DNA from 3 places in the Zhongshania guokunii genome. Region 3 is predicted to be linked to each of the others. Evidence: predicted binding sites of a transcription regulator. Region 3 holds the regulator's gene; each other region holds the start of a gene.
What was found. The regulator sigma-54, encoded in region 3, starts transcription at its own class of promoters, with help from an activator protein. The targets are predictions, from matches to a motif close to TGGCACANNNNTTGCNNT.
Positions count from the first base shown of each region.

Region 1: AB4876_RS04680 (molybdopterin oxidoreductase family protein) is a predicted target of sigma-54. The motif match lies at 4,209-4,226, and genes of this name have one in related genera.
Region 2: cynS (cyanase) is a predicted target of sigma-54. The motif match lies at 2,442-2,459, and genes of this name have one in related genera.

Region 1 is NZ_JBFRYA010000003.1:109,633-116,615, reverse strand. It holds gene AB4876_RS04685 (DmsC/YnfH family molybdoenzyme membrane anchor subunit) at 1-1,806, opposite strand, end outside; gene AB4876_RS04680 (molybdopterin oxidoreductase family protein) at 1,909-4,092, opposite strand; gene AB4876_RS04675 (OmpA family protein) at 4,389-5,495, opposite strand; gene hda (DnaA regulatory inactivator Hda) at 5,745-6,440, opposite strand; gene AB4876_RS04665 (AI-2E family transporter) at 6,440-6,983, opposite strand, start outside.
Region 2 is NZ_JBFRYA010000010.1:64,549-71,531, forward strand. It holds gene AB4876_RS12285 (formate/nitrite transporter family protein) at 1-119, shown strand, start outside; gene AB4876_RS12290 (bifunctional protein-serine/threonine kinase/phosphatase) at 174-1,892, shown strand; gene cynS (cyanase) at 1,964-2,404, opposite strand; gene AB4876_RS12300 (hypothetical protein) at 2,564-3,310, opposite strand; gene AB4876_RS12305 (hypothetical protein) at 3,350-3,658, opposite strand; gene AB4876_RS12310 (amidohydrolase) at 4,012-4,779, opposite strand; gene AB4876_RS12315 (methionine aminotransferase) at 4,808-5,944, opposite strand; gene AB4876_RS12320 (alpha/beta hydrolase) at 6,306-6,983, shown strand, end outside.
Region 3 is NZ_JBFRYA010000004.1:152,463-159,445, reverse strand. It holds gene mgtE (magnesium transporter) at 1-124, opposite strand, end outside; gene AB4876_RS06175 (HPr family phosphocarrier protein) at 237-506, opposite strand; gene rapZ (RNase adapter RapZ) at 515-1,372, opposite strand; gene AB4876_RS06165 (PTS sugar transporter subunit IIA) at 1,372-1,821, opposite strand; gene hpf (ribosome hibernation-promoting factor, HPF/YfiA family) at 1,861-2,148, opposite strand; gene AB4876_RS06155 (RNA polymerase factor sigma-54) at 2,230-3,720, opposite strand; gene lptB (LPS export ABC transporter ATP-binding protein) at 3,976-4,701, opposite strand; gene lptA (lipopolysaccharide transport periplasmic protein LptA) at 4,704-5,276, opposite strand; gene lptC (LPS export ABC transporter periplasmic protein LptC) at 5,263-5,829, opposite strand; gene AB4876_RS06135 (KdsC family phosphatase) at 5,831-6,352, opposite strand; gene AB4876_RS06130 (KpsF/GutQ family sugar-phosphate isomerase) at 6,367-6,983, opposite strand, start outside.

The DNA.
Region 1 (6,983 bases), on a different contig from region 3:
ACCGATATCGCGAGCATGCTCTTCGAAATCTTTGTTCTTCCAAAAGAAGGCGCCCGGCATAGTTGTAGGTATAACCAGTACATAGAAGAGGCAGCGTCCTATTATCGCCGTTGCTAATATAGAACCACACAATACCGCGCCACCAATTAAATTCAACACCCCAAGCTCGGAGCCACTGAGCAGCGCCGCCGCCAGAATCAGATTGCCCAGTAATAGTAGGTTACGCAGGGCATAGCTTTTGCCAAACAAGGTGCATTGAATATAGTGCGACACACTACCTTCATTATTACCCTTATCCATCGCCACCCCATGACGCCACAATCCAAAGGCTTCTAAAGCAATACCAATCACCATGACGGCAAGGCACAATTTCAACATTGCTAGGCCGTCGGCGCCAATTAACATCAAGGTTGGCACACCAACGGCGCCCAGCACGACACTGCCCAAGCTAAGCGATGTACCTAAGAATGCGCTACCGGTCTGCCAGTGATTCCAAAACGGCCGCGCGGGGATACGGTAGCAGCGATACATATAGTAAAGCCCCACCGCGCCGGCGATTAGCGCCAAATAACCGCTAGTGATTGCCACACCGCTGAACGTTCCCCAAGTACCAAACAGAGAAATAAACACGGCATTTTCAGGTAGCATCGCTAATAAATGTATTCCAGCAAAGACCATATACAGCAGCATACCCAAGCCTTCACGACACACAGGAGAATGACGCAAATTATTAAAGCCCCGATAAAAACGCCAAGGTTTACCAAGGTGAGTCGCCGACATCAGCATACCCAGCCCAGCTAGACTCACTGTTGCCGCCATAAAGGGGATGTACATCACTGAGTCACGCAGGGCGATAATGCTGTCGATACCTAGCTGCGCGCCAAGGAAGCTCAATAAAAATGCCCCTAGCGAGGTTTGGCTAACCAAGGTAAAAATCACCAGCGGATTTTCGCGAGAGCTAAGTTTGCCGAGACTCCACTTCTTCTCAACGCCTTTCTTCTGATCCACCACAGGGCGGTATTGGCCATCGTCGCCCTTATGATATTTCACCGACATACCATCGGTACGAGTCACCTCATCAGGCATATTCTGAATTTGCTGGAAGCGGATATTAGGGTGAGTGATTTCTGGATCGGGGAAGCCAGGAATGCTCGTTTTACCCTGTTCGCGGTTTTCCGGCAAATCATCGACCACGCCAAAGTTAAGGGCGTTACCCAAGCAGGCTGAAACACAGGCGGGCTTTAGATTTACCTCAAGACGATCTACGCACATATTGCACTTAGAGACCTGACCTTTGATCGGGTCCAGCTGAGGCGCATTATAAGGGCAGACCCAAGTGCAGTAGCCGCAGCCGAAACAGGTTTCCGGATCCTGCAGCACCGCCCCATACTCCACATGTTTGGTGTATGCGCGGGTCGGACAGCCTTTTAAACACACCGGATCGTCACAGTGATTACAGGCCATTGAGATATTCATACGCTTGAAGTCGGGGTAGGTGCCGCCTTCAACATAGCCTACAGAGCGGAAACTGATATGCGCAGGATTGTCGTTTTTCTCACTACAAGCCGCTTCGCAGGCGTGACAACCTATGCAATTATCGGCAGTAAAATGAAATGCATGCTGTTTATTACGATTGGGGTTATTACCCACGCCAGGCTCTTCATTAATAAACATTTCTCGGCCAGCGGGTAAAGCCCCGCCAGTACGCGCAATAAGATCGATGGGCGCCTCGTAATAATTTACCTCAGGAGCCGTAGGCTCTTTGAGAAAGGCGTAACTGGGTTCATCGTCTCTAACTTTCCACATATTTAAGACCCTTTGTCGAACGTATTAGCGCTAAAGCCACAATCGCTCTAAAAACCATATGACAAACTACAAGATGTTCTGCGCGGGCAGCGCCCGCACCAGTCAGTAGGCGCGACGCTCAACGTTTAGTCGCCCAGCTTCTTTTTGATCAATCTGCTCTATGCGCACCGCACACTGCTTAAAGGCAGGTTGCCGTGAATAGGGGTCGAGTAAACCCAGTGACAAGCGGTTGACACAATCGTGGTAATGCATGGGAATAAACACCATATTGTGAGGCACTCGCTGCGTGAGCTGAACCATCACCACTGCATCGCCACGCTTAGATACCAGCCGCACATAACTCTGGTGCTTAACCCCCTGCTCGCGGGCAGAGTCTGGGTTCATTTCCATATAGGGCGTCGGGCTAAACTTATTCAAATTACCAATTTTGCCGGTCTTGGTACGCGTATGAAAATGCTCAACCACTCGGCCGCTATTCAGCCAGAAGGGGTAGCTATCGCTGGGCACTTCGTTGTCTTCGATATAATCCATCGCCAGCAAATTCGCCTTGCCATTCGGGCTGGGGAATATACCGTCGCTATATAAGCGCGGATCGCCGGTTTCTGCACCTTCGCGCATTGGCCATTGAATACCGCGCTGAGCCTCGATTAGGTCGTGGCTCATGCCGGATATATCTAGATTACGGCCGTCACCCTTAGACAGCTGTTTCATCTCGTCAAAAATTTCAGAGGTAGTCTCAGGGAAGACCATAGCTCGACCCTGCTCAAAACGCTTTGCCAACTCACTGAATATCCAGTGATCTGGCTTTGACTGTCCCGGCGGCTCAACAAATTTGCGTACCAAATTAACCCGACGCTCGGTATTGGTCTGCACCCCTTCTTTTTCACCCCAAAGCGCGCCAGGCAAATACACATGAGCAAAGTTTACCGTCTCACAATCTTTATAACCGTCCTGCACCACCATAAACTCGAGTTTTTCCAGTGCCTTCTTAATTCGCGGTTGGTTCGGCATCGACGTTAGTGGATTAGTGGCCACTATCCACAAAGCCTTAATTTCTCCGGACTCAATTGCCGGAAAGATATCTGTTTGCTGCAGGCCACGCTTAGCTGGGAAGAAACTTTCGTCAACGCCCCAGAACTTAGCAACCTCATCGCGGTGCTCTTGCTTCTCGAGGGCACGATAGCCAGGCAAGCCCGAGCATGACGACCACTCCCGCGTGCCCATGGCATTGCACTGGCCAGTGATCGACAGACTGGTACCGCCGGGAATACCGATATTACCGGTGATTAAATTGAGATTATTAATACCGCAAACACCGTCTGTGCCATGAGTACTCTGATTAATACCCATGGTCCAAATACTCATCGCCGATGGCGCTTTGGCGTATATTCTGGCCACATTTTTAATCATGTCGGCATCGATACCACAAATCCGTGAGGCACTGACCGGATCGTATTTCGCCACCGTCGCTTTCAGCTCTTCAAAACCATTACAGTGGGCTTCGATATAAGCCTGATCTTGAAGCCCTTCCGCTAAGATCACGTGAGCTAGGGCATTCAATAGCACTAGGTCTGTGCCAGGGGTAATCGGTAAATGAATATCTGCAAACTGAGCAAACATGGTGACGCGTGGGTCGACCACGATCAGTGGGAATTTACGTTTTTCCAGCGCTTCCTTTAAACGCCAATAAATAATGGGGTGCTGCTCTGGCAGATTAGAGCCAAAGGCCATTAAACAGTGGGTGCTTTCAAAATCGTCGTAGCAACCTGGCGGACCATCTGCGCCAAAAGAGCGTTTGTAGCCCGATACCGCAGAGGCCATGCACAGAGTGGTATTACCATCATAATTATTGGTGCCAATGACCCCACGCACCAACTTACCTAGGGTATAAAATTCTTCTGTAAGCAGCTGCCCAGTGGAAACAACAGCAATACTGTCACGCCCGTATTTCTCTTGAATACGCTTAAACTCTGCAGCGGTTTTATCCAGTGCAGTATCCCAACTCGCGGGCTGAAACTGATCGTATATCTTATTGCGCATCAACGGCTCGGTGCCGCGACCCGGAGTAACACTCAACTCGTGTTCAAAGATACCTTTGATGCAAAGCTTACCTTGATTGACCGGCGCATTCCCTTTTCCACGACTGGCCACAGGCTTGCCTTCGGCATTCAAACCCACCTCAATAGAACAGCCAGTTGAGCAGTAACCACATACTGCGTATTTCCAATCGACAACTTTTTTATCAACGATGGTGATTGGCTTGCGGTGTTTTCGGCCAAAGATCATTTATGTCTCCCCAACATCATGGCGCACCACTAAAGAGCATCCATATAAATACAAGCCACCAATAAGCGCACCATAATGGTGAATCTAGCTCGGTTTATGGCTATCACTACAGGAGATCTACAAGATCCATGCCAGCTGCATCGAATGAGTCAAAAGAGCCAAAATAAGAGGTATTCAAGGGGAGGTAAGGAAAGATCTTCAGCCTATAGAAGGCAGTACAAACTCATTAACAGCGCTTTTTTAGGCACAAAAAAAGGGGCCTAAACAGGCCCCTTTTTTCTTCAGCTTACGGAAGCTTATTCAGCAACTTCAGCCTGCATCACCGCGATAACACGGCGGTTAGCACGACGGCCATCCGCAGTTTTGTTATCTGCAATTGGACGCTCTTCACCGTAACCCACTGCACTTAAACGATTCTCCGCAATATTGTAATCGCGAATCAAAGCATTGCGCACTGCGTCAGCACGGCGCTGTGACAGCTGTTTGTTGTACGCCGCTGCGCCATTGCTATCGGCGTGGCCTTCTACAACCGCTTTAATACCACCAAACTTAGACATAAAGTCAGCAACTTTTTTCAGTTCAACTGAATAGGCAACTGGGATAGCGTCTGAGTTATTGGGGAAGTTAATTTCCAACTTGATGCTTTCGGTGTGCTTAAGTACAAATTTACAACCGAATTTATCAACCTGGCGACCTGCTGGGGTGTTTGGACACTTGTCACGGTAGTTAGGTACGCCGTCACCGTCTTTATCCAATGCACAACCTTTAGCATCGACTGCAACACCGGCTGGTGTACCCGGGCACTGATCAATACCATCTTCTACGCCATCGGCATCCGAGTCATTAGATACAGGCATCGGAGTAGGCGCTGGTGCAGGTGAACCACCAAAGTTATAGCTCAAACCAATAGATACATTGCCATCTTGAGTTTCATGATCAGTACCATAAACCATGCGTGCATCACCACGAACAGACCACTGGTCGTCAATAGTGTAACGAACACCACCACCAGCGTTCAGCTGGGTTTGGCTGTCGTAGCGGCCGTTGTCGTAATCAGCTTCAATTACACCCATACCACCAGCGAGGTATGGAGTGAACTTACTGTCAGTGCTGAAATAACGCAGCATATCTACGCTGCTGCCAAGAATTTTTTGATCTAGCGCTTTAATATTGCGATCACTTGCCGCGACGCTGTACAAACCACGTAGTTCTACACCCCAGTCTTTGCTTAGCACATATTCAGCACCAAACAGTGCTACTTCAGTGCTGGTCAAGTCTCGAGAACCGTCAAAGAAATACTGGCCGATGGCTGGGTTCAAATACCAAGTACCCTCCTCCGCTGCAGAGACCAGAGTTGGCAGCATGCAACTAGCCACTGCTGCACTCAATAGAATTTTACGCATAACTCTCCCCTTCATTTTTTTAGAAACTTCCTTTGCTATGCCGTGAAAGCACGCCATGAGCCCAGAATAACATGGGCATTGACGCTTGCACGCCTGATTTTGTGTAATTTTACCACGCAAGCCCCGATTTTTCCCCCTGCCACTCTAGCGGAAAGAAGCACTCCGAACACCTATTAATAAGCAAGTTCCCATGCTTATGCTAAAAATAGCCGCAATTGTACGTATTACCAGTTTTCCGGTAAAAAATACTCACCAGCCCATCGCCTTTTTTATAAATGGAATAGTGAATTTGCGCTGCTCAGCCAAACTGAGCCGATCCAGAGTATTCAATATTCCAAATAAACTCGCAAGGTCGCGCTGACAACGCATGTAAATATATTCGGCAACAGCATCAGAAATAGTAATACCTCGCAGACTCGCCCGAAACTGAAACGCCGCCAGCCTCGCCGCCTCATCAGAATTGCGCAAAAAATAGCCACTAAAGCTCTGCAAACGCGAACGTAAATCGGGTAACTCAACTGTCTGCTGACTTAGTGGCTTCGCGGATGCTATCAGCATCCGCGATTCCGTAGTTAACATCTGGTTATAGCAATTAAACAGTGCCCGCTCCCAATTAGCGCGTCCCGCAACCGCTTCTAGGTCATCTAAACACAATAGATCTAGGTACTCGGAACCCTCTAATAATGCCTCGGGCTCATAATCCACTACCTCTGCCAACGGGATGTAACGAGCATACAAACCGCGTCCCTCAGCCAAATGACAGCAAGCCTGCAGCAAATGACTACGGCCAGCGCCGCCGCCCAAATAAACCCACTTTTCACCTTCCCCTGAAGCCTGCAGGCGCAGTTGGTTTACCACTAGGCGATGCTCTTCAACCAAGTAGAAATTATCAAAGGTTGCTTCATTATCTAGCTTCAACGCCAATGGCAGCTGCTGACTTGCCATCAATCCCCAAGCTCCTGCTCGTCAGTCAGCGCAGTAACTGCGCCATAGAAACCACTCTGTTTATAATAGTCATGCAAATGATTAATCATTACCTTGATCACGGCCGCGACCGGTAGCGCTAACAAAACGCCGACGAAACCAAACAGCTGACCGCCAGCAAGAATCGCAAAAATCACCACAACTGGGTGCAGTCCTATTTTCTCGCCAACTAGCATCGGGGTTAACACCATCGATTCCAACAATTGCCCCACCCCAAATACCGCCGCCACACCTGCGAGAGGCCAAAGGCTATCAAACTGAAAAAATGCAGCCGTACCGGCGGCGCCGATACCCACAATAACACCCAAGTAAGGCACAATACTCGCCAAACCCGCCGCCAAACCAAGCACCAGCGCCAGATCTAAGCCTACAAGCCACAAACCAACGGTATACACTGCCGCCAGCGCCAACATCACAAGAAGCTGACCTCTGGCAAACGCACCAAGGATCTCATCACACTGGCTGGCAATAAGTACCGTGCGCAACTCCACTGACCTAGGCAGT
Region 2 (6,983 bases), on a different contig from region 3:
ATTTGTTCTGGAATGAAATTCCTACGGTATTAGGGAATCTTGCTGGTGGTTTCTTGCTGGTTGGTTTACCGCTTTACCTGACTCATGTTAGAACTAGTCCAGAGCGTAAACTGGGTTAACCACCACCATTTATTAACTGGAGCTCCCCGCGTCTAACAACGCGGGGCTTTTGTATGAAAGCTAAGTTGCTAAAAGTTTCTGTGGGCCAGTGTTCTGACGCTGGGCGAAAGCCAGTGAATCAGGATTTTCATGGCCTGCTGATCCCTACTGACGCGCAACTTAGTGCCAAGGGTATTGCGGTCGCGATTGCCGATGGCATTAGCAGTAGTCAAGTAAGCCAAGTGGCGAGTGAGACCGCGGTAAAAACCTTTTTAAGTGACTATTACTGCACCAGCGACGCCTGGTCAGTTAAAACCTCGGCCTTAAAAGTCTTGGCGGCGAGCAACGCCTGGCTTTATGCACAAACTCAAAACAGTCCCTATCGTCTTGATAAAGACAAAGGCTATATCTGCACCTTTAGTGCCGTGGTTTTTAAGTCGAATACCGCCTATGTTTTTCACTGCGGTGATACTCGGGTGTACCGAGTGCTTGGCGGCAGCTTAGAACTATTAAGCCAAGATCACCGGCGGGTGGTGTCGGCGGACGTGAGTTATTTGTCCCGCGCACTGGGAATGCAGTCGCGACTGGAAGTGGATCACCTCGAACTCCCAATAGAGCCAGGCGACACCTATGTATTGGCGACCGATGGCGTCTATGAATACGTGTCCGACAAGGCAATTGCCCAAGCGATAAATACCAATGAGGGAGGTTTAGATGCCCTTGCTGCCCAACTGGTGGACGAGGCATTAAAAGCCGACAGCCCAGATAACTTAACGCTGCAAATTGTGCGTATAGAGGAGGTGCCAGATAAGCAGCGCGATGAGGTTCGCCAATTATTAGAAAATTTGAGTTCGCCGCCAATATTGGCGCCGCGGCAGAGCTTTGAGGGTTACACCATAATCCGTGAGCTGCATATTAGCAGTCGAAGTCATGTGTTTTTGGCTGCAGATACCCTGAGCGGCGAGAACGTGGTTATTAAAACTCCAGCAGCCGAAACCCGGGACAATCGCGAACATCTAGAAACCATGTTATTGGAAGATTGGATAGGGCGGCGTATCGACAGCGTTAATGTGTTACGCTCCATAGCTCCCCATTCCAGTCAGCGCTATATTTATACGGTAACGGAATTTGTCGACGGTAAAAGCCTTTTCCAATGGATGCTAGACAATCCTACGCCCACCATAAATGAGGTGCGCGGTATTGTTGAACAAATCGCTAACGGCCTTCGGGCTTTGCACCGCCTTGAAATAGTACACCAAGATTTGCGCCCCCAGAACATTATGATCGACAGTGCGGGCACCGTAAAAATCATCGATTTTGGCGCGGCTAAAGTCGCGGGACTTGCCGAAACCTGCCGTCGTAATCTCGGGGTGGTCGGCACTATGCAGTATTCCGCGCCAGAGTATTTTTTAGATTTTGACGGCAGTAGCCGCTCAGACATATTTTCACTGGGGGTAATTGTCTACCAAATGCTATGCGGCGAATTGCCCTACGGTAACGAAGTCTGCCGTGCGACTACTCGGCAGGCGCAGGCAAGATTGGCATATAAGCCCTTGGCCTTAGTGCGCGCCGATTTACCTGGCTGGGTAGACTACGCAATTTCCCAAGCGCTTCAGATCCAGCCCGAAAAGCGTTACCAAGAAGTCTCGGAATTTGTTTACGATTTACAAAACCCCAATAGTCGCTATTTAAATAGGGCTAAACCGCCAATTATCGAGCGCAACCCCGTATTGTTTTGGCAAGTTATATCGGCGGCCTTACTGGCCTTGATTGTGATTCAAAATATACGCTAGTAATACTAGGAGATTGATTGAGGGTGTGAGAGCGTAAAGTGGCTGACGCCACTTTACGCAGTGCAGCAGCTTTACCAGCTTTTGTAGGGCAAAAATTTTCCGTTCATTGTGATTACAACCCTGTCGCCTTTGGGGTTCTCTTCTTTATCGACATCCATCGAAAAATCAATGGCGCTCATAATTCCGTCACCGAACTGCTCTTGAATAACCTCTTTCAAAGTATCGCCATAAACGCCAACGATTTCATAAAGGCGATAAATAAGCGGATCTTGCGGAACATCCCAGCCCCAAGTTTTAGTCGGATAGCTCATCAAAGTCGCCTTGGCCTCGGGCGGTAATTCGAGTAATGCGCACAACTTATCTGCGGGCGCCTCGGGCATGCTGTTCATGCCTAGGCATGCGGATGTTAGCCATACTTTACCTACGCCAAGCTCATCGGCAATCGCTTCCCATGTAAGGCTTTTTGCTTGCTTCGCCAGCACGATGGTTTCGCTTAATTCCTCACGGTTCATGTACATACCCCTGTTGGTTTATTGTAGGTATATAAACCATTCAAGATGTGTGCCAGTGGGTTGGGTGTTGTTGGGTCGCGGAGCTTATTTATTCTCGATTTCAACAGGAATTGGCTGAGTTGCCGATGCACGCGGGGCATTCTTGTATTAAAAGGCTGCCTATTTCGTATGGTTTATGCTGTTCTCTTCAGCAATGCTTGGAGCTCTTGTAATACGTCGAGCGATTTTTTGTTCTACTTTTCCTGGTACGCAGTATTTGACTTTCAATTGCTCTGCGTTGAGGCGCGAGTCGAAAATATACTCTTTCAATTTGTATTGCAGAAGTGGGTCAATGTCTAAATTTTCAATTTTACGTTTCCTAAAATTAATCGCATTTATTAATTCATTGGGAATTTCTGAAATTTCATTTACCGGGTTAAGTATGGCGCTAAATGCTTTTAGCGCTGCGTAATAAGGGATTGCAGTTGCGACAACGTCGGCAACGGCTTTTGGTGCAGCTGTAGTGTCACTGCCTACAGCGACACTCTGTAGGTTCCCATTTTCATCAAATACAATTGCGCCGGAGCCGGTCCCCATATAGGGCATTTTCATGCGAATATATCTTGCCTCGCTTGCCGGTAGCATTGCGTGTGAAACTTGCTCTTCAGGGACGCAAACACGTTTTTCATATTCTAAAGTAGTGCCGATTTTTAGAAACGTAATATCTAGGTATATAGGGGATCTTGCTAGCGTAAAGTAATGACGAGTAGTTATTCTATGGGGTTCAAGAGGGTAGTACTTATAGCCTTGATCTCTGTCGAAAAAGCTTTTGAAGTCACCTCCAGGGTTTATGCCCACGGCTACTTGGGCGGGCGAGCATGCGGATATTGTTATGACTGCTGCGGCCGATATCAGTATCCTTTTCACATAACACCCTAAGTTATTCAAGTGGCTGAGAATGTTGCGCTAGCTATCTTCTTTTTTGACCGCATCAGCTTTAAGCGGCATATAAATACAAGATACGCCACCGTTGGTTAATGCGATGCTAAATCGATGGTCGCAATTAACTGCTGCAAAAATAACGGGAAGTTGTTCGTTTCCAAAGGAATTTGGTAGGAATACGATTTTTTGTCCTTCTTTACAGGAGCTGGCGGTAACATCCTTTTGCCAGCCGCTAACTTCACAAAGGTCATTCTGGTCAACGGAAATAAATTTCTGATTGCAAGCAGATAAAAGTACTAAAAACGCGCATAACGTCAGTCCTTTGAGCGGCATATAATTATCCTAAATAGATTGATGGTTGCTTCTACATCCATCAGAAGCTGTTAGGTTTGTCTACGAGTAATTAAGCTGTTGTCAGTAGCTACCGAGAAGCTTATTTAGTAGTGAGCGAACTCTCATGCCTACTCACTTCCCATTAACAATAATTAGATTTAAATAGATGTGCAATAGTGAGTGAGGAATATTTTTGTGATTCTTATATTTTTCTTTAATTAATTTTTTGAGTTGGTATATCTGGCGGTTTTACTTATGAGGAGAGTAAGCGACTTTGTTATTTTATTAGGTCTGTGACCGCAAGCTTTGCTTGAGCGCAGCGAATGCCTTTATGTCAGATATTCGTCGTTCTACTATCCCTTGCGTAACTCAAACTCATCCGCATCTAAGTGCGCCGGAAACTTTTCCCTAAAGCTCTGCAATTCTGGCAGGGACAATTCCGCTGTAAGTATAGCGGGTGTATGGGCGGTGGTTTGCGCCAGCGGCTGGCCTAGGTAGTCGAGTATGACGCTGTCGCCGCTGTAGTTTATGCCGTTGCCGTCTTCACCGACACGGTTCACGCCAATAACGTAGCTTTGGTTTTCGATAGCGCGTGCAGTGAGTAAGGACGACCACGCGTGGCGGCGGGGTTCTGGCCAGTTGGCGACAAAGATCAGTACGTCGTAGTCATTGCGATTGCGGCAGAACACAGGAAAGCGCAGGTCGTAGCAGACTTGCAGACACAGACGGAAGCCTCGGTATTCGATTATTTTGCGCTCGTTGCCCGCGGTGTAGTGCTTGTGCTCGCCGGCCATGCGAAATAGGTGGTGTTTGTCGTAGTGGTTTTCGCCCTCTGGGCTTACCCAGTAGAGGCGGTTGTAGTAGTTGCCATTTTCTTCAACGGCAACGGAGCCTGTAATGGCGATATTGTGTTGCTGGCTCATGTCGCGCAGCCAGCGCAGGCTTGGGCCGTCTGCTGGTTCGGCAATCTGTTCTGGCGCCATAGAGAAGCCGGTGGTGAACATTTCAGGTAAGACAAGTAGGTCAACTTCTCCAAGACTGTCAATAAGGTCGCTGAAGTAGGCGAGGTTGGCTTCGCGGTCTTGCCAGTACAGGGGCGATTGTAGCGCTGCTATTTTCATCTTAGTGCTTCTTTCTATAGTCGTTTAATTACAGGGCGCAGAGTTTGGTGGCGGCGTCTAATAGCGTTTCTTCGCGCTTGGCAAAACAGAAGCGGATGATGCGGCTATTCGGTGGGGCTTTATAAAATACCGACAGCGGAATGGCGGCTACGCCGTGTTCGCGGGTGAGCTCTTCGCAAAAGTCTACGTCGCTCTTGTCGCTAATGGCGCTGTAGTCGGCAAGGGCAAAATAAGTGCCGGCGCTGGGCAACATGCTAAAGCGCGATGCCTGCATGGCGTTAATAAAACAGTCGCGTTTGCTGCGGTAAAAATCTCCAAGGCCGTGAACCTCGTCGCTGTATTTATTGAGCATATCGGCCACTGCGTACTGGGCCGGTGTAAAGCTGGTGAAAGTGACGAACTGGTGTATTTTTCGAAATTCTACGCTCAAGGCTGGCGGGGCAATGCAGTAACCAAGTTTCCAGCCGGTGGCGTGAAAGGTTTTGCCAAAAGATGAGATTACAAAGGTGCGGTCGAAAAGAGCTGGGTAGCGGTGGGCGCTATTGCGGGCTTGGTCGAAGACAATGTGCTCGTAAACCTCGTCGCTAATCACGAATAGCTCGTGTTTTTCGGCTAAGTTGGCGAGGGCCAGCCAGTCATCGTCACTAAATACGGTGGCGGTGGGGTTGTGAGGGCTATTAACGATAATCAGCCGCGTTTTGGCTGACACTGCCGCCTCAATTTGCTGCCAATCTGGCTGGTAGCTCGGTGGCATTAGGCTGATGTGCGTGCATATACCCCCAGCCAAGGTCACGGCTGGCGCGTAGCTGTCGTAGGCGGGGTCGAGGAGAATTACTTCATCGCCGGGATTAACCACGGCTTGAATGGCAACAAACAAAGCTTCGGTGGCGCCGGAGGCGAGGGTTATTTCGGTGTCTGGGTTTATGGCGCGGCCGTAGCATTCTTGGGTGAGTGTGGCGATGGCTTGGCGCAACTCGGGAATGCCGTTCATGGGCGCGTATTGGTTTTTGCCGCTGTGGGCGTGGTGGCTAAGCCGGTCTAGCAGGTACTTGTTGGGTGTGAAATCGGGAAAGCCTTGCGACAGGTTGATGGCGCCACATTCGTTAGCCATGGTCGACATCACTGAAAATATGGTGGTGCCAACCTCGGGAAGTTTACTTTTCAATTTGGAGTCCTTAGCGCTGTCGGCATTAGTCTGTGGGCTGAGTTTACTACAAATGCGTGGCTAACGAGATAAGCGCCGCTACCCGCTTTTTGGGGCCTGAGTTTGACTAGGTGGTGATTAAAGCGACTAATTTCTTGCGCTTGTTTTCAGTGATCACATTTGGGTCGCAGGCTTGAATTTTGCTTCTTTGTTGTGCGCTAAACTTGGTCGTTAGATGCTTGCTTGCCAACTCGGTCACGTAATTGTGTGATTTAGTGTCGCTTTCGACGCCGTGGCATCGATTCTGCAATACCCCCGCAGTGATATGTATTGTTTAGCCAAAACCAGTGGCTAATTCCTTTTAAGCTGTAGGGAAATTTTTATGACACCACTTCGACCGAGCAGTAAATCTAGCCTGATTTTTAAAATCATTTTTGCCACGTGTTTAGTGACAAGTATTTCGGCCTGCGGAGGGGGCAGCTCCGCGTCAACATCGGCGCCTAATCAGAATATTGATAATGGCGGCGATACAGGTGGTGATACCGGTGGAGACACGGGCGGTGATACCAGTGGCGACACAGGTGGAGACACAGGTGGAGACACAGGTGGAGATACAGGTGGAGATACAGGTGGAGATACAGGTGGAGATACAGGTGGAGATACAGGTGGAGATACAGGTGGAGACACGGGCGGTGATACCAGTGGCGACACAGGCGGTGATACGGGCGGTGATACCAGTGGCGACACAGGTGGAGATACAGGTGGAGATACGGGCGGTGATACCAGTGGCGACACAGGTGGAGACACAGGCGGTGATACCGGTGGCGACACAGGTGGAGATACAGGCGGTGATACCGGTGGAGACACAGGCGGTGATACCGGTGGAGACACAGGCGGTGATACCGGTGGAGACTCAGGTGGGGATACTGGCGATGATGAGCCTAAAGGTGCCCCCGAGCGGTTTAATGCAACTGCGGCAGATGCCGATACGATTGGCGCCTATACCATTTCCGGCGCTATCGATTTTAAATATTTACCGGTGCTAGCCACGAAAGATATT
Region 3 (6,983 bases):
CGGCGTCTGCGGGGGGCAGGCCATTTAGCATGCGGCGGATTTGCAGGAAACCACCGGAACCCAAGGCGTCATTGAGGGTTTTGAGTTGGCTCTCGGTTTGAAGCTTGTCTGCAGTCTGGGCCATACCTATCCCTAGCCTGAGCCGTGATGGTTAAAAGAGTAGTCTGGCTAATTATCCTTTAAAGCGGGCCGCGCAACAATCCGCGAAGGAGTTGCGGGTGAAATAAAGTTAAATCTTACTCTCCCTCGCCAAAACGTTGATTAATAAGATCTTGTATTGCGGCCATCGCGGCATCTTCGTCGCTGCCATCGCAAATAACGGCGATCTCGGTACCCTTGCTGGCGGCGAGCATCATCAGCGCCATAATACTTTTGCCGTCGACTGATTTGTCGCCAATGCGAATGGTAACCGCAGCGCTATAGGCGGCGGTGGTGGCGACAAGTTTGGCTGCTGCGCGGGCGTGCAGGCCCAATTTATTAATAATTATTAGTTTGGTTTCGACCATCGTAATCTCTAGTGCTGCAGCTCGCGGTGGCGAACTTGGAGGTCTGGGTAATTGTTGCGAAGCACCTCTGCGAGGGTTTCAACCATATATACTGAGCGATGTTGGCCACCGGTGCAACCAATGGCGATGGTGAAATAGCTGCGATTGCTGGCTTCAATTTTGGGTAGCCATGTCTGTATATATTGCAGAATATCAGCGTGCATTTGCTGAACATCTGCTTGCTTGCTAAGAAAATCTTGTACGGCGGAGTCTCTGCCGGTTAAGGCACGTAAACCTTCCTGCCAGTGGGGGTTGGGTAGCATGCGTAAATCGTAGACTAGGTCAGCGTCGAGGGGTAGTCCGCGCTTGAAACCGAAGGACTTCAGCTGCACCGTTAGGCGGCTGGCGTCGGTGCCAAGAATTCGGTCGCGTATGGTCGCGCGCAATTCGTGGACGGTCATGTCGCTGCTGTCGATTGCCAGCGATGCTTCTACCACAATTGGTTCGAGGAGGATCGACTCAAGTTTGATCGCGTCGGCCAGCGGCAGTGAATCGGTTGCTAAGGGGTGGCGGCGACGGGTTTCGCTGAAGCGCTTAATTAACTTGTCGTCACCAGCATCGAGAAACACTATTCGCAGTTGAGCGTGTTTTTTGACTTGTTCACAGAGCGATTTAAACTTTGCTAAGCCAACTGGAGAGTTGCGGGCGTCGATACAGACCGCAACTTTCTGGTGGGCATTCAGCGGGTTTTGCGCTAGTTCGCGCACTAGTTCAGGTAGTAGCGACACCGGTAAATTGTCGATGGCATAAAAGCCTTCATCCTCAAGTTGGTGAAGGGCGGTACTTTTTCCGGAGCCGGAGCGGCCGCTGAGGATGATCATTTCCATTAGGGTTTCAATGCACGTTCAAGTAGCGCTTGGTCGGAGTCGGCATTGCGCAGGTCGCGACGAAACTCTTCCTCGTTAAACGCTGTGGCCAGTGCGCCGAGAACCTTGAGGTGCTCATCGTGGGCTTCGGCAGGGACAATAAGGGCGAATACGAGATCCACGGGGGCGTCGTCGATGGCCTCAAAGTCGATGGGCTGCTCTAGCTTAAGGAGCATGCCGGTGATCGCTGAGCAGCGGTTGCTGCGGCAGTGGGGAATCGCCACGCCGTGGCCGATACCGGTACTACCCAGACGTTCTCTGGCGAGCAATTCATTGAATAATTCGTCGGCGTTAAATTCGTCATTATCGGCACTGATTTCAGTAGAGATGTATTCGAGAAGACGTTTTTTACTGGTAACGGACGCACCGCTATGGGTGCGTCCTAGTGTGAGAATGGAATTGAGTATCATGGTTTCTTGCAACAGAGAGAGTGAGTGGATCGAAAGGTCTCAGCGACCTAGCGATTTTTCTTTGTGTTTAATTAATTGCCGGTCGAGTTTGTCGGTTAGGCTGTCGATTGCCGCGTACATATCCTCCGATTCACAGGTGGCAAATAAATCGGCGCCGGCAACGTGAACGGTGGCCTCGGCTTTCTGGACCAATTTTTCCACAGACAGGGTGACGTCGGTATTGGTGATATTGTCAAAGTGTCGTTGAAGTTTGCCGAGTTTTGTATTGACGTAATCGCGAAGAGACGGGGTGACGTCAACGTGGTGACCACTAACAGTAATCTGCATATTTTACTCCTTCATCGCTGAATATAACTAGCGCCTCACGGCGCGTGTATGACGACAATGACCGTAACAGGGGCACTGCCACTATACTAGTCGTTTCCGCTCGTTTGAGGGCGGAATAACCAGTGATTCTCGATATTTTGCAATGGTGCGACGGGCAACTTGGATGCCTTGCTCGCCTAGTAAGTCAGTGATTTTGCTGTCGCTCAGCGGCTTGCGCGGGTTTTCAGCGGCAACCAGTTTTTTGATTAGAGCGCGAATCGCGGTAGAGGAGCATTCACCGCCAGTATCGGTGGACACATGGCTGGAAAAGAAGAATTTGAGCTCAAAAATTCCCCGCGGGGTGTGCATGTATTTTTGGGTGGTTACCCGTGAGATGGTGGATTCGTGCATGCCCACCGCCTCGGCAATATCGTGCAGGACGAGTGGCTTCATGGCCTCTTCGCCGTACTCAAAAAAGCCGCGCTGGTATTCGACAATTTTGGTGGCGACCTTCATTAAAGTCTCGTTGCGGCTGAGCAAGCTTTTAATGAACCAGCGCGCTTCTTGCAAATTGTCGCGAATATAGTCGTTGTCGCTGCTATTGCTGCTTTTCCGCGCCAGTGCCGCGTAGTGGGCATTAATCTGGATTTTGGGGGCAATGTCGGGATTTAATTCGACCAACCAGCGATCATCCTTCTTGCTTACAAACACATCGGGAACCACATACTCGGTTGAGTCGGCACCAATGCCGTCACCGGGAGTGGGGTTGAGTGATTGAACTAATTTAATCACTTCGCGAAGCTGTTCTTCTTTCAAGCGGCAGCGGCGCATAATCTGGTTATAGTCGCGATTTCCCAATTGCGCCATATATTGGCTTACAACAAGGCTAGCTTCTTCGACGTAGGCTGTGCCTGCGGGTAATTGCTTCAGCTGAATTAAGAGGCACTCTTGTAAGTCGCGGGCAGCGACCCCCGGAGGATCAAATTGTTGAATGAGGTGTAAAACCGCATTGAACTCTTCAATTTCAATGTCTTCATTGGCAAAGCCTTCAACTAATTCTTCGGCGCTAACGGTTAGTCGGCCTTTTTCATCGATGGCATCGATAATGGCTTCGGCAATAATGCGGTCAATTTCTGACAAGCGACTGAGGTTAAGCTGCCAGCGCAGGTGGTCTTGTAGGGAGTCGGAGCTGGAGTTCCGGTAATCGTTGTTGTAGTCGCTGTCTTCCGACGAGGAGCCTGAGCCCGTGCCGCTGCCGGTGGTTTGGTAAACGTCGTCCCACTGGCTGTCGACGGGCAGATCTTCAGGTATATCACTGCGCTCAGCCCAGTCGGCGTCGGCTTCTGGTTGTGGCGCTTCTGTCTCTTGATCGCTGGTTTTTTCGGCCTTTTTGGGTTCGGCGGAGGTCGGTTCGATATTGACCTCGATGTCTTCGCCCTCGTCGCTGATTTCAAGTAGTGGGTTTGAGTCTAGCGCCGATTGGATTTCTTGCTGAAGGTCGAGGGTGGATAATTGTAATAAGCGAATCGCTTGTTGCAGCTGAGGTGTCATGGTCAAGCTTTGACCGACTTTGAGCTGTAGCGATTGTTTCATAGGCAGTGGCTTCTACAACAGGACAGTGGCAACACGAACAAATGAGTTTGTTCTACCGGCAATGATTATGCCTCTCTCTCAGTGTAGTCGGGACAATCATTGCCTGCAATACCTGTGCCGGTTCATTTGTAAAAGACTGGTAGTCTTTGAATAAAAACGTCGTGTTGCGCAATGGCGGTGGCCGTGCACTGCGACAGCCAAGTTTAGAACCTTTGGCGTGGCCGCAAAGTTACTGTTAAAACCTGTCGGGTGGGCTTATAGCGTAAATTTATCGCCAAGGTAAATGTCGCGCACAATCTGGTTGTTGAGTACGGTGTTGGCGTCACCTTCGGCGACAATACGGCCTTCGCCAACGATATAGGCTTTGTCGCAAATGTCGAGGGTTTCACGAACATTGTGATCGGTGATTAGTACGCCTATACCTCGCGCCTGCAGATGTTTGACGATATTTTGGATATCGTTTACCGAGATAGGATCGACGCCGGCAAAGGGTTCGTCAAGCAGGATAAAGCTGGGTTCGGTCGCAAGTGCGCGTGCAATTTCAACTCGGCGGCGCTCGCCGCCTGAGAGTGACATGCCCATGGATTTGCGAATATGGGTGATATGAAATTCCTGGAGGAGGGCCTCGAGTTTTTCATTGCGCTGTTTGCGGTTGAGGTCGCTGCGGGTCTCTAGAATGGCCATGATGTTATCGGCGACGCTCAATTTACGAAATATTGACGCTTCCTGGGGTAAATAACCGACGCCGTGTTTGGCGCGGCCGTTAATTGATAAGCGGGTAAGGTCGCGGTCATCGAGCCGGATCGAGCCGCGGTCGGCATTCACAATGCCTACAATCATGTAAAAACAGGTGGTTTTGCCGGCGCCGTTGGGGCCGAGTAGGCCTACTATTTCACCGCTGCTAATGGTGAGCGACACATCCTTAATGATTTCGCGGCCCTTGTAGGCTTTGGCGAGATTACTGGCTTGCAGTACGGGCATAATTAACGCGACTCTTCGCTATTGGTGCTTTCCGCTGGTGGGCTATTAGCGGGCTTGTCGTCGGCAGCGGTTTCGCTGTCGGGGATGGCTTGGGGTTGTAAGGTCATTTTAACGCGATGTTCTTTTTCATCGGTGCCGCCGTCGGCAACTACCATTTGTTTGCGGCCGCTGTACACCACGCGATCACCGGAGATCTTTGAGCCCTGGTGGGTGATGGAGGCATTGCGTTGCAGCAGAATCTCTTCCTGCTTTAGGCTGTACTCAATACGCTGAGCACTGGCAATGACCACGCCTTCATTGGCTCTGGGTTGCTGTTCGAAATAAGCGGGGCTGCCCTCGGCAATAACTTTTTCTACCTTGCGATTGGCCTCGATGATTGTAAGTTTGTCGGCGGTAATTTTGAGTGAGCCTTGGCTCATGCTGACATTGCCGATGTAGACACCTTGGTTATTTTCATAAATAGCTCGGTCGGAGCTTAGGTTTATGGCCTGCTTGCGATCTTCGGGTAAGCTCAGCGCAATGCTGCTAACGCCAAGGAGCAGCGTGGTGACTAGCGCAGCTTTAGATAGGGTCATAGTGGCCTTTTACCTGGTCGAGGAGTTCAACTCGTTCATTCTTCATGCTGGCTTTCATGCCCATTGAATGGGTTTTGCCATTTCGCAGCGAGAGAGTTAATGCTTGGTCGGTACTAACTTCGCTGCTTTCTAAATTAATTCGCAATAACTCAGTGCTTATTTGTGCTTGGCGAATCAAGTCTTTTACGAGCACGGTATCTAATAGGGTTAAATGCTCGCCATCTTGGGTCAGCTTGCCGGTCTTGGCGCTGGCTGTCCACGGTCTCTGGTTGGCGATATTGCCGATATAAAAGGGCTCTTGCAATGCTATCGAGCCATCCGATATCAAACGTTCGGCGCTGGTGGCGCGCCACTTATAAGCAATATGACCGTCAGCGCTGTATTTTATGCCACTGACTTGGCTTAAATGTGAGTCGGCGTCCGGTATGGCTTCAAAGCGTTCAACAATGCTTAATTTACCGCTTTCACTGAATTGGGTGAGGTACACCACGGTGCCGACCATGGCGGTAATAGCCGACAGTACCGAGAATACGGTAAATTTAATTTGCTTCATCTTAGAGGTACTGTTCCAGTGCGCTATTCAGCTTGCCCTGTGCTTTAAGAATCAGCTCGCAAACCTCGCGAATGGCCCCATTGCCGCCAGCGGCTGTAGTTTGCCAGTCGGCGTGGCGGGCGACGAAGTGGTGGCCATTAGCAACGGTAATGCCAAGGCCTGCTTGGCGAATGGCTGAGAGGTCGGGTAGGTCGTCGCCTACATAAGCGATGTCTTGCATTTCAAGACCGAGGTCGGCGCGCAACTCTTCGAGGGCGACGAGTTTGTCTTCGCGGCCTTGGTAAATCAGTTCAATCTTTAGCTCGCCTGCGCGGCGTTTGACCAGTTCTGAACAGCGTCCAGTAATGATCGCCGGCTTAATGCCCGCGTCACGTAGCAATTTAATGCCGAGTCCGTCGAGAATGCTGAAGGCTTTCATCTCTTCGCCGCTGTTGCCAAAGTAGAGGCTGCCGTCAGTGAGAACACCGTCGACGTCCATGGCGAGTAGTTTGATGGTTTTCGCTTTTTCAATCACGCTGTGCATGGTGCTGCAGTTTCCTAAGCTACGCCTGCTTTGAGCAGGTCGTGGGTGTGGATGACGCCGACGGGTTGGCCGCTGTCGTTGACGGCAACCAGTACCGTAATTTTATTATCTTCCATGATGCGCAGTGCTTCTGCGGCCATGGTGCCAGGTTTAATGGTGCGGCAATTGCGGGTCATAATGTCATCGATCGGGCAGCTGTGTATATCAATACCGCGGTCAATGGCGCGACGTAAGTCGCCATCGGTAAAAATGCCTGCGAGTGCGCCGCTGTCGTCAACCACCGTGGTCATGCCGAGGGTTTTACTGCTCATTTCGAGCAGGGCGCCGCTCAGTGCGCTGCCCAAAACAATTTTTGGGATGCTGTCGCCAGTGTGCATTATGCTGTCTATTTTCAGTATCAGCCTGCGGCCCAAGGCGCCACCGGGATGAGATAATGCGAAGTCATTGGCGGTGAAACCCCGGGCTTCGAGTAAAGCGATAGCCAGTGCGTCTCCCATGACCAAGGTAACGGTGGTGCTAGACGTGGGAGCGAGGTTTAATGGGCAGGCCTCTTCGGCCACACCAACATTTAAGTGCACGTCGGCGGTAGTGGCGAGTTCGGAGGCGGGATTGCCCGTGAGGGCAATCACTG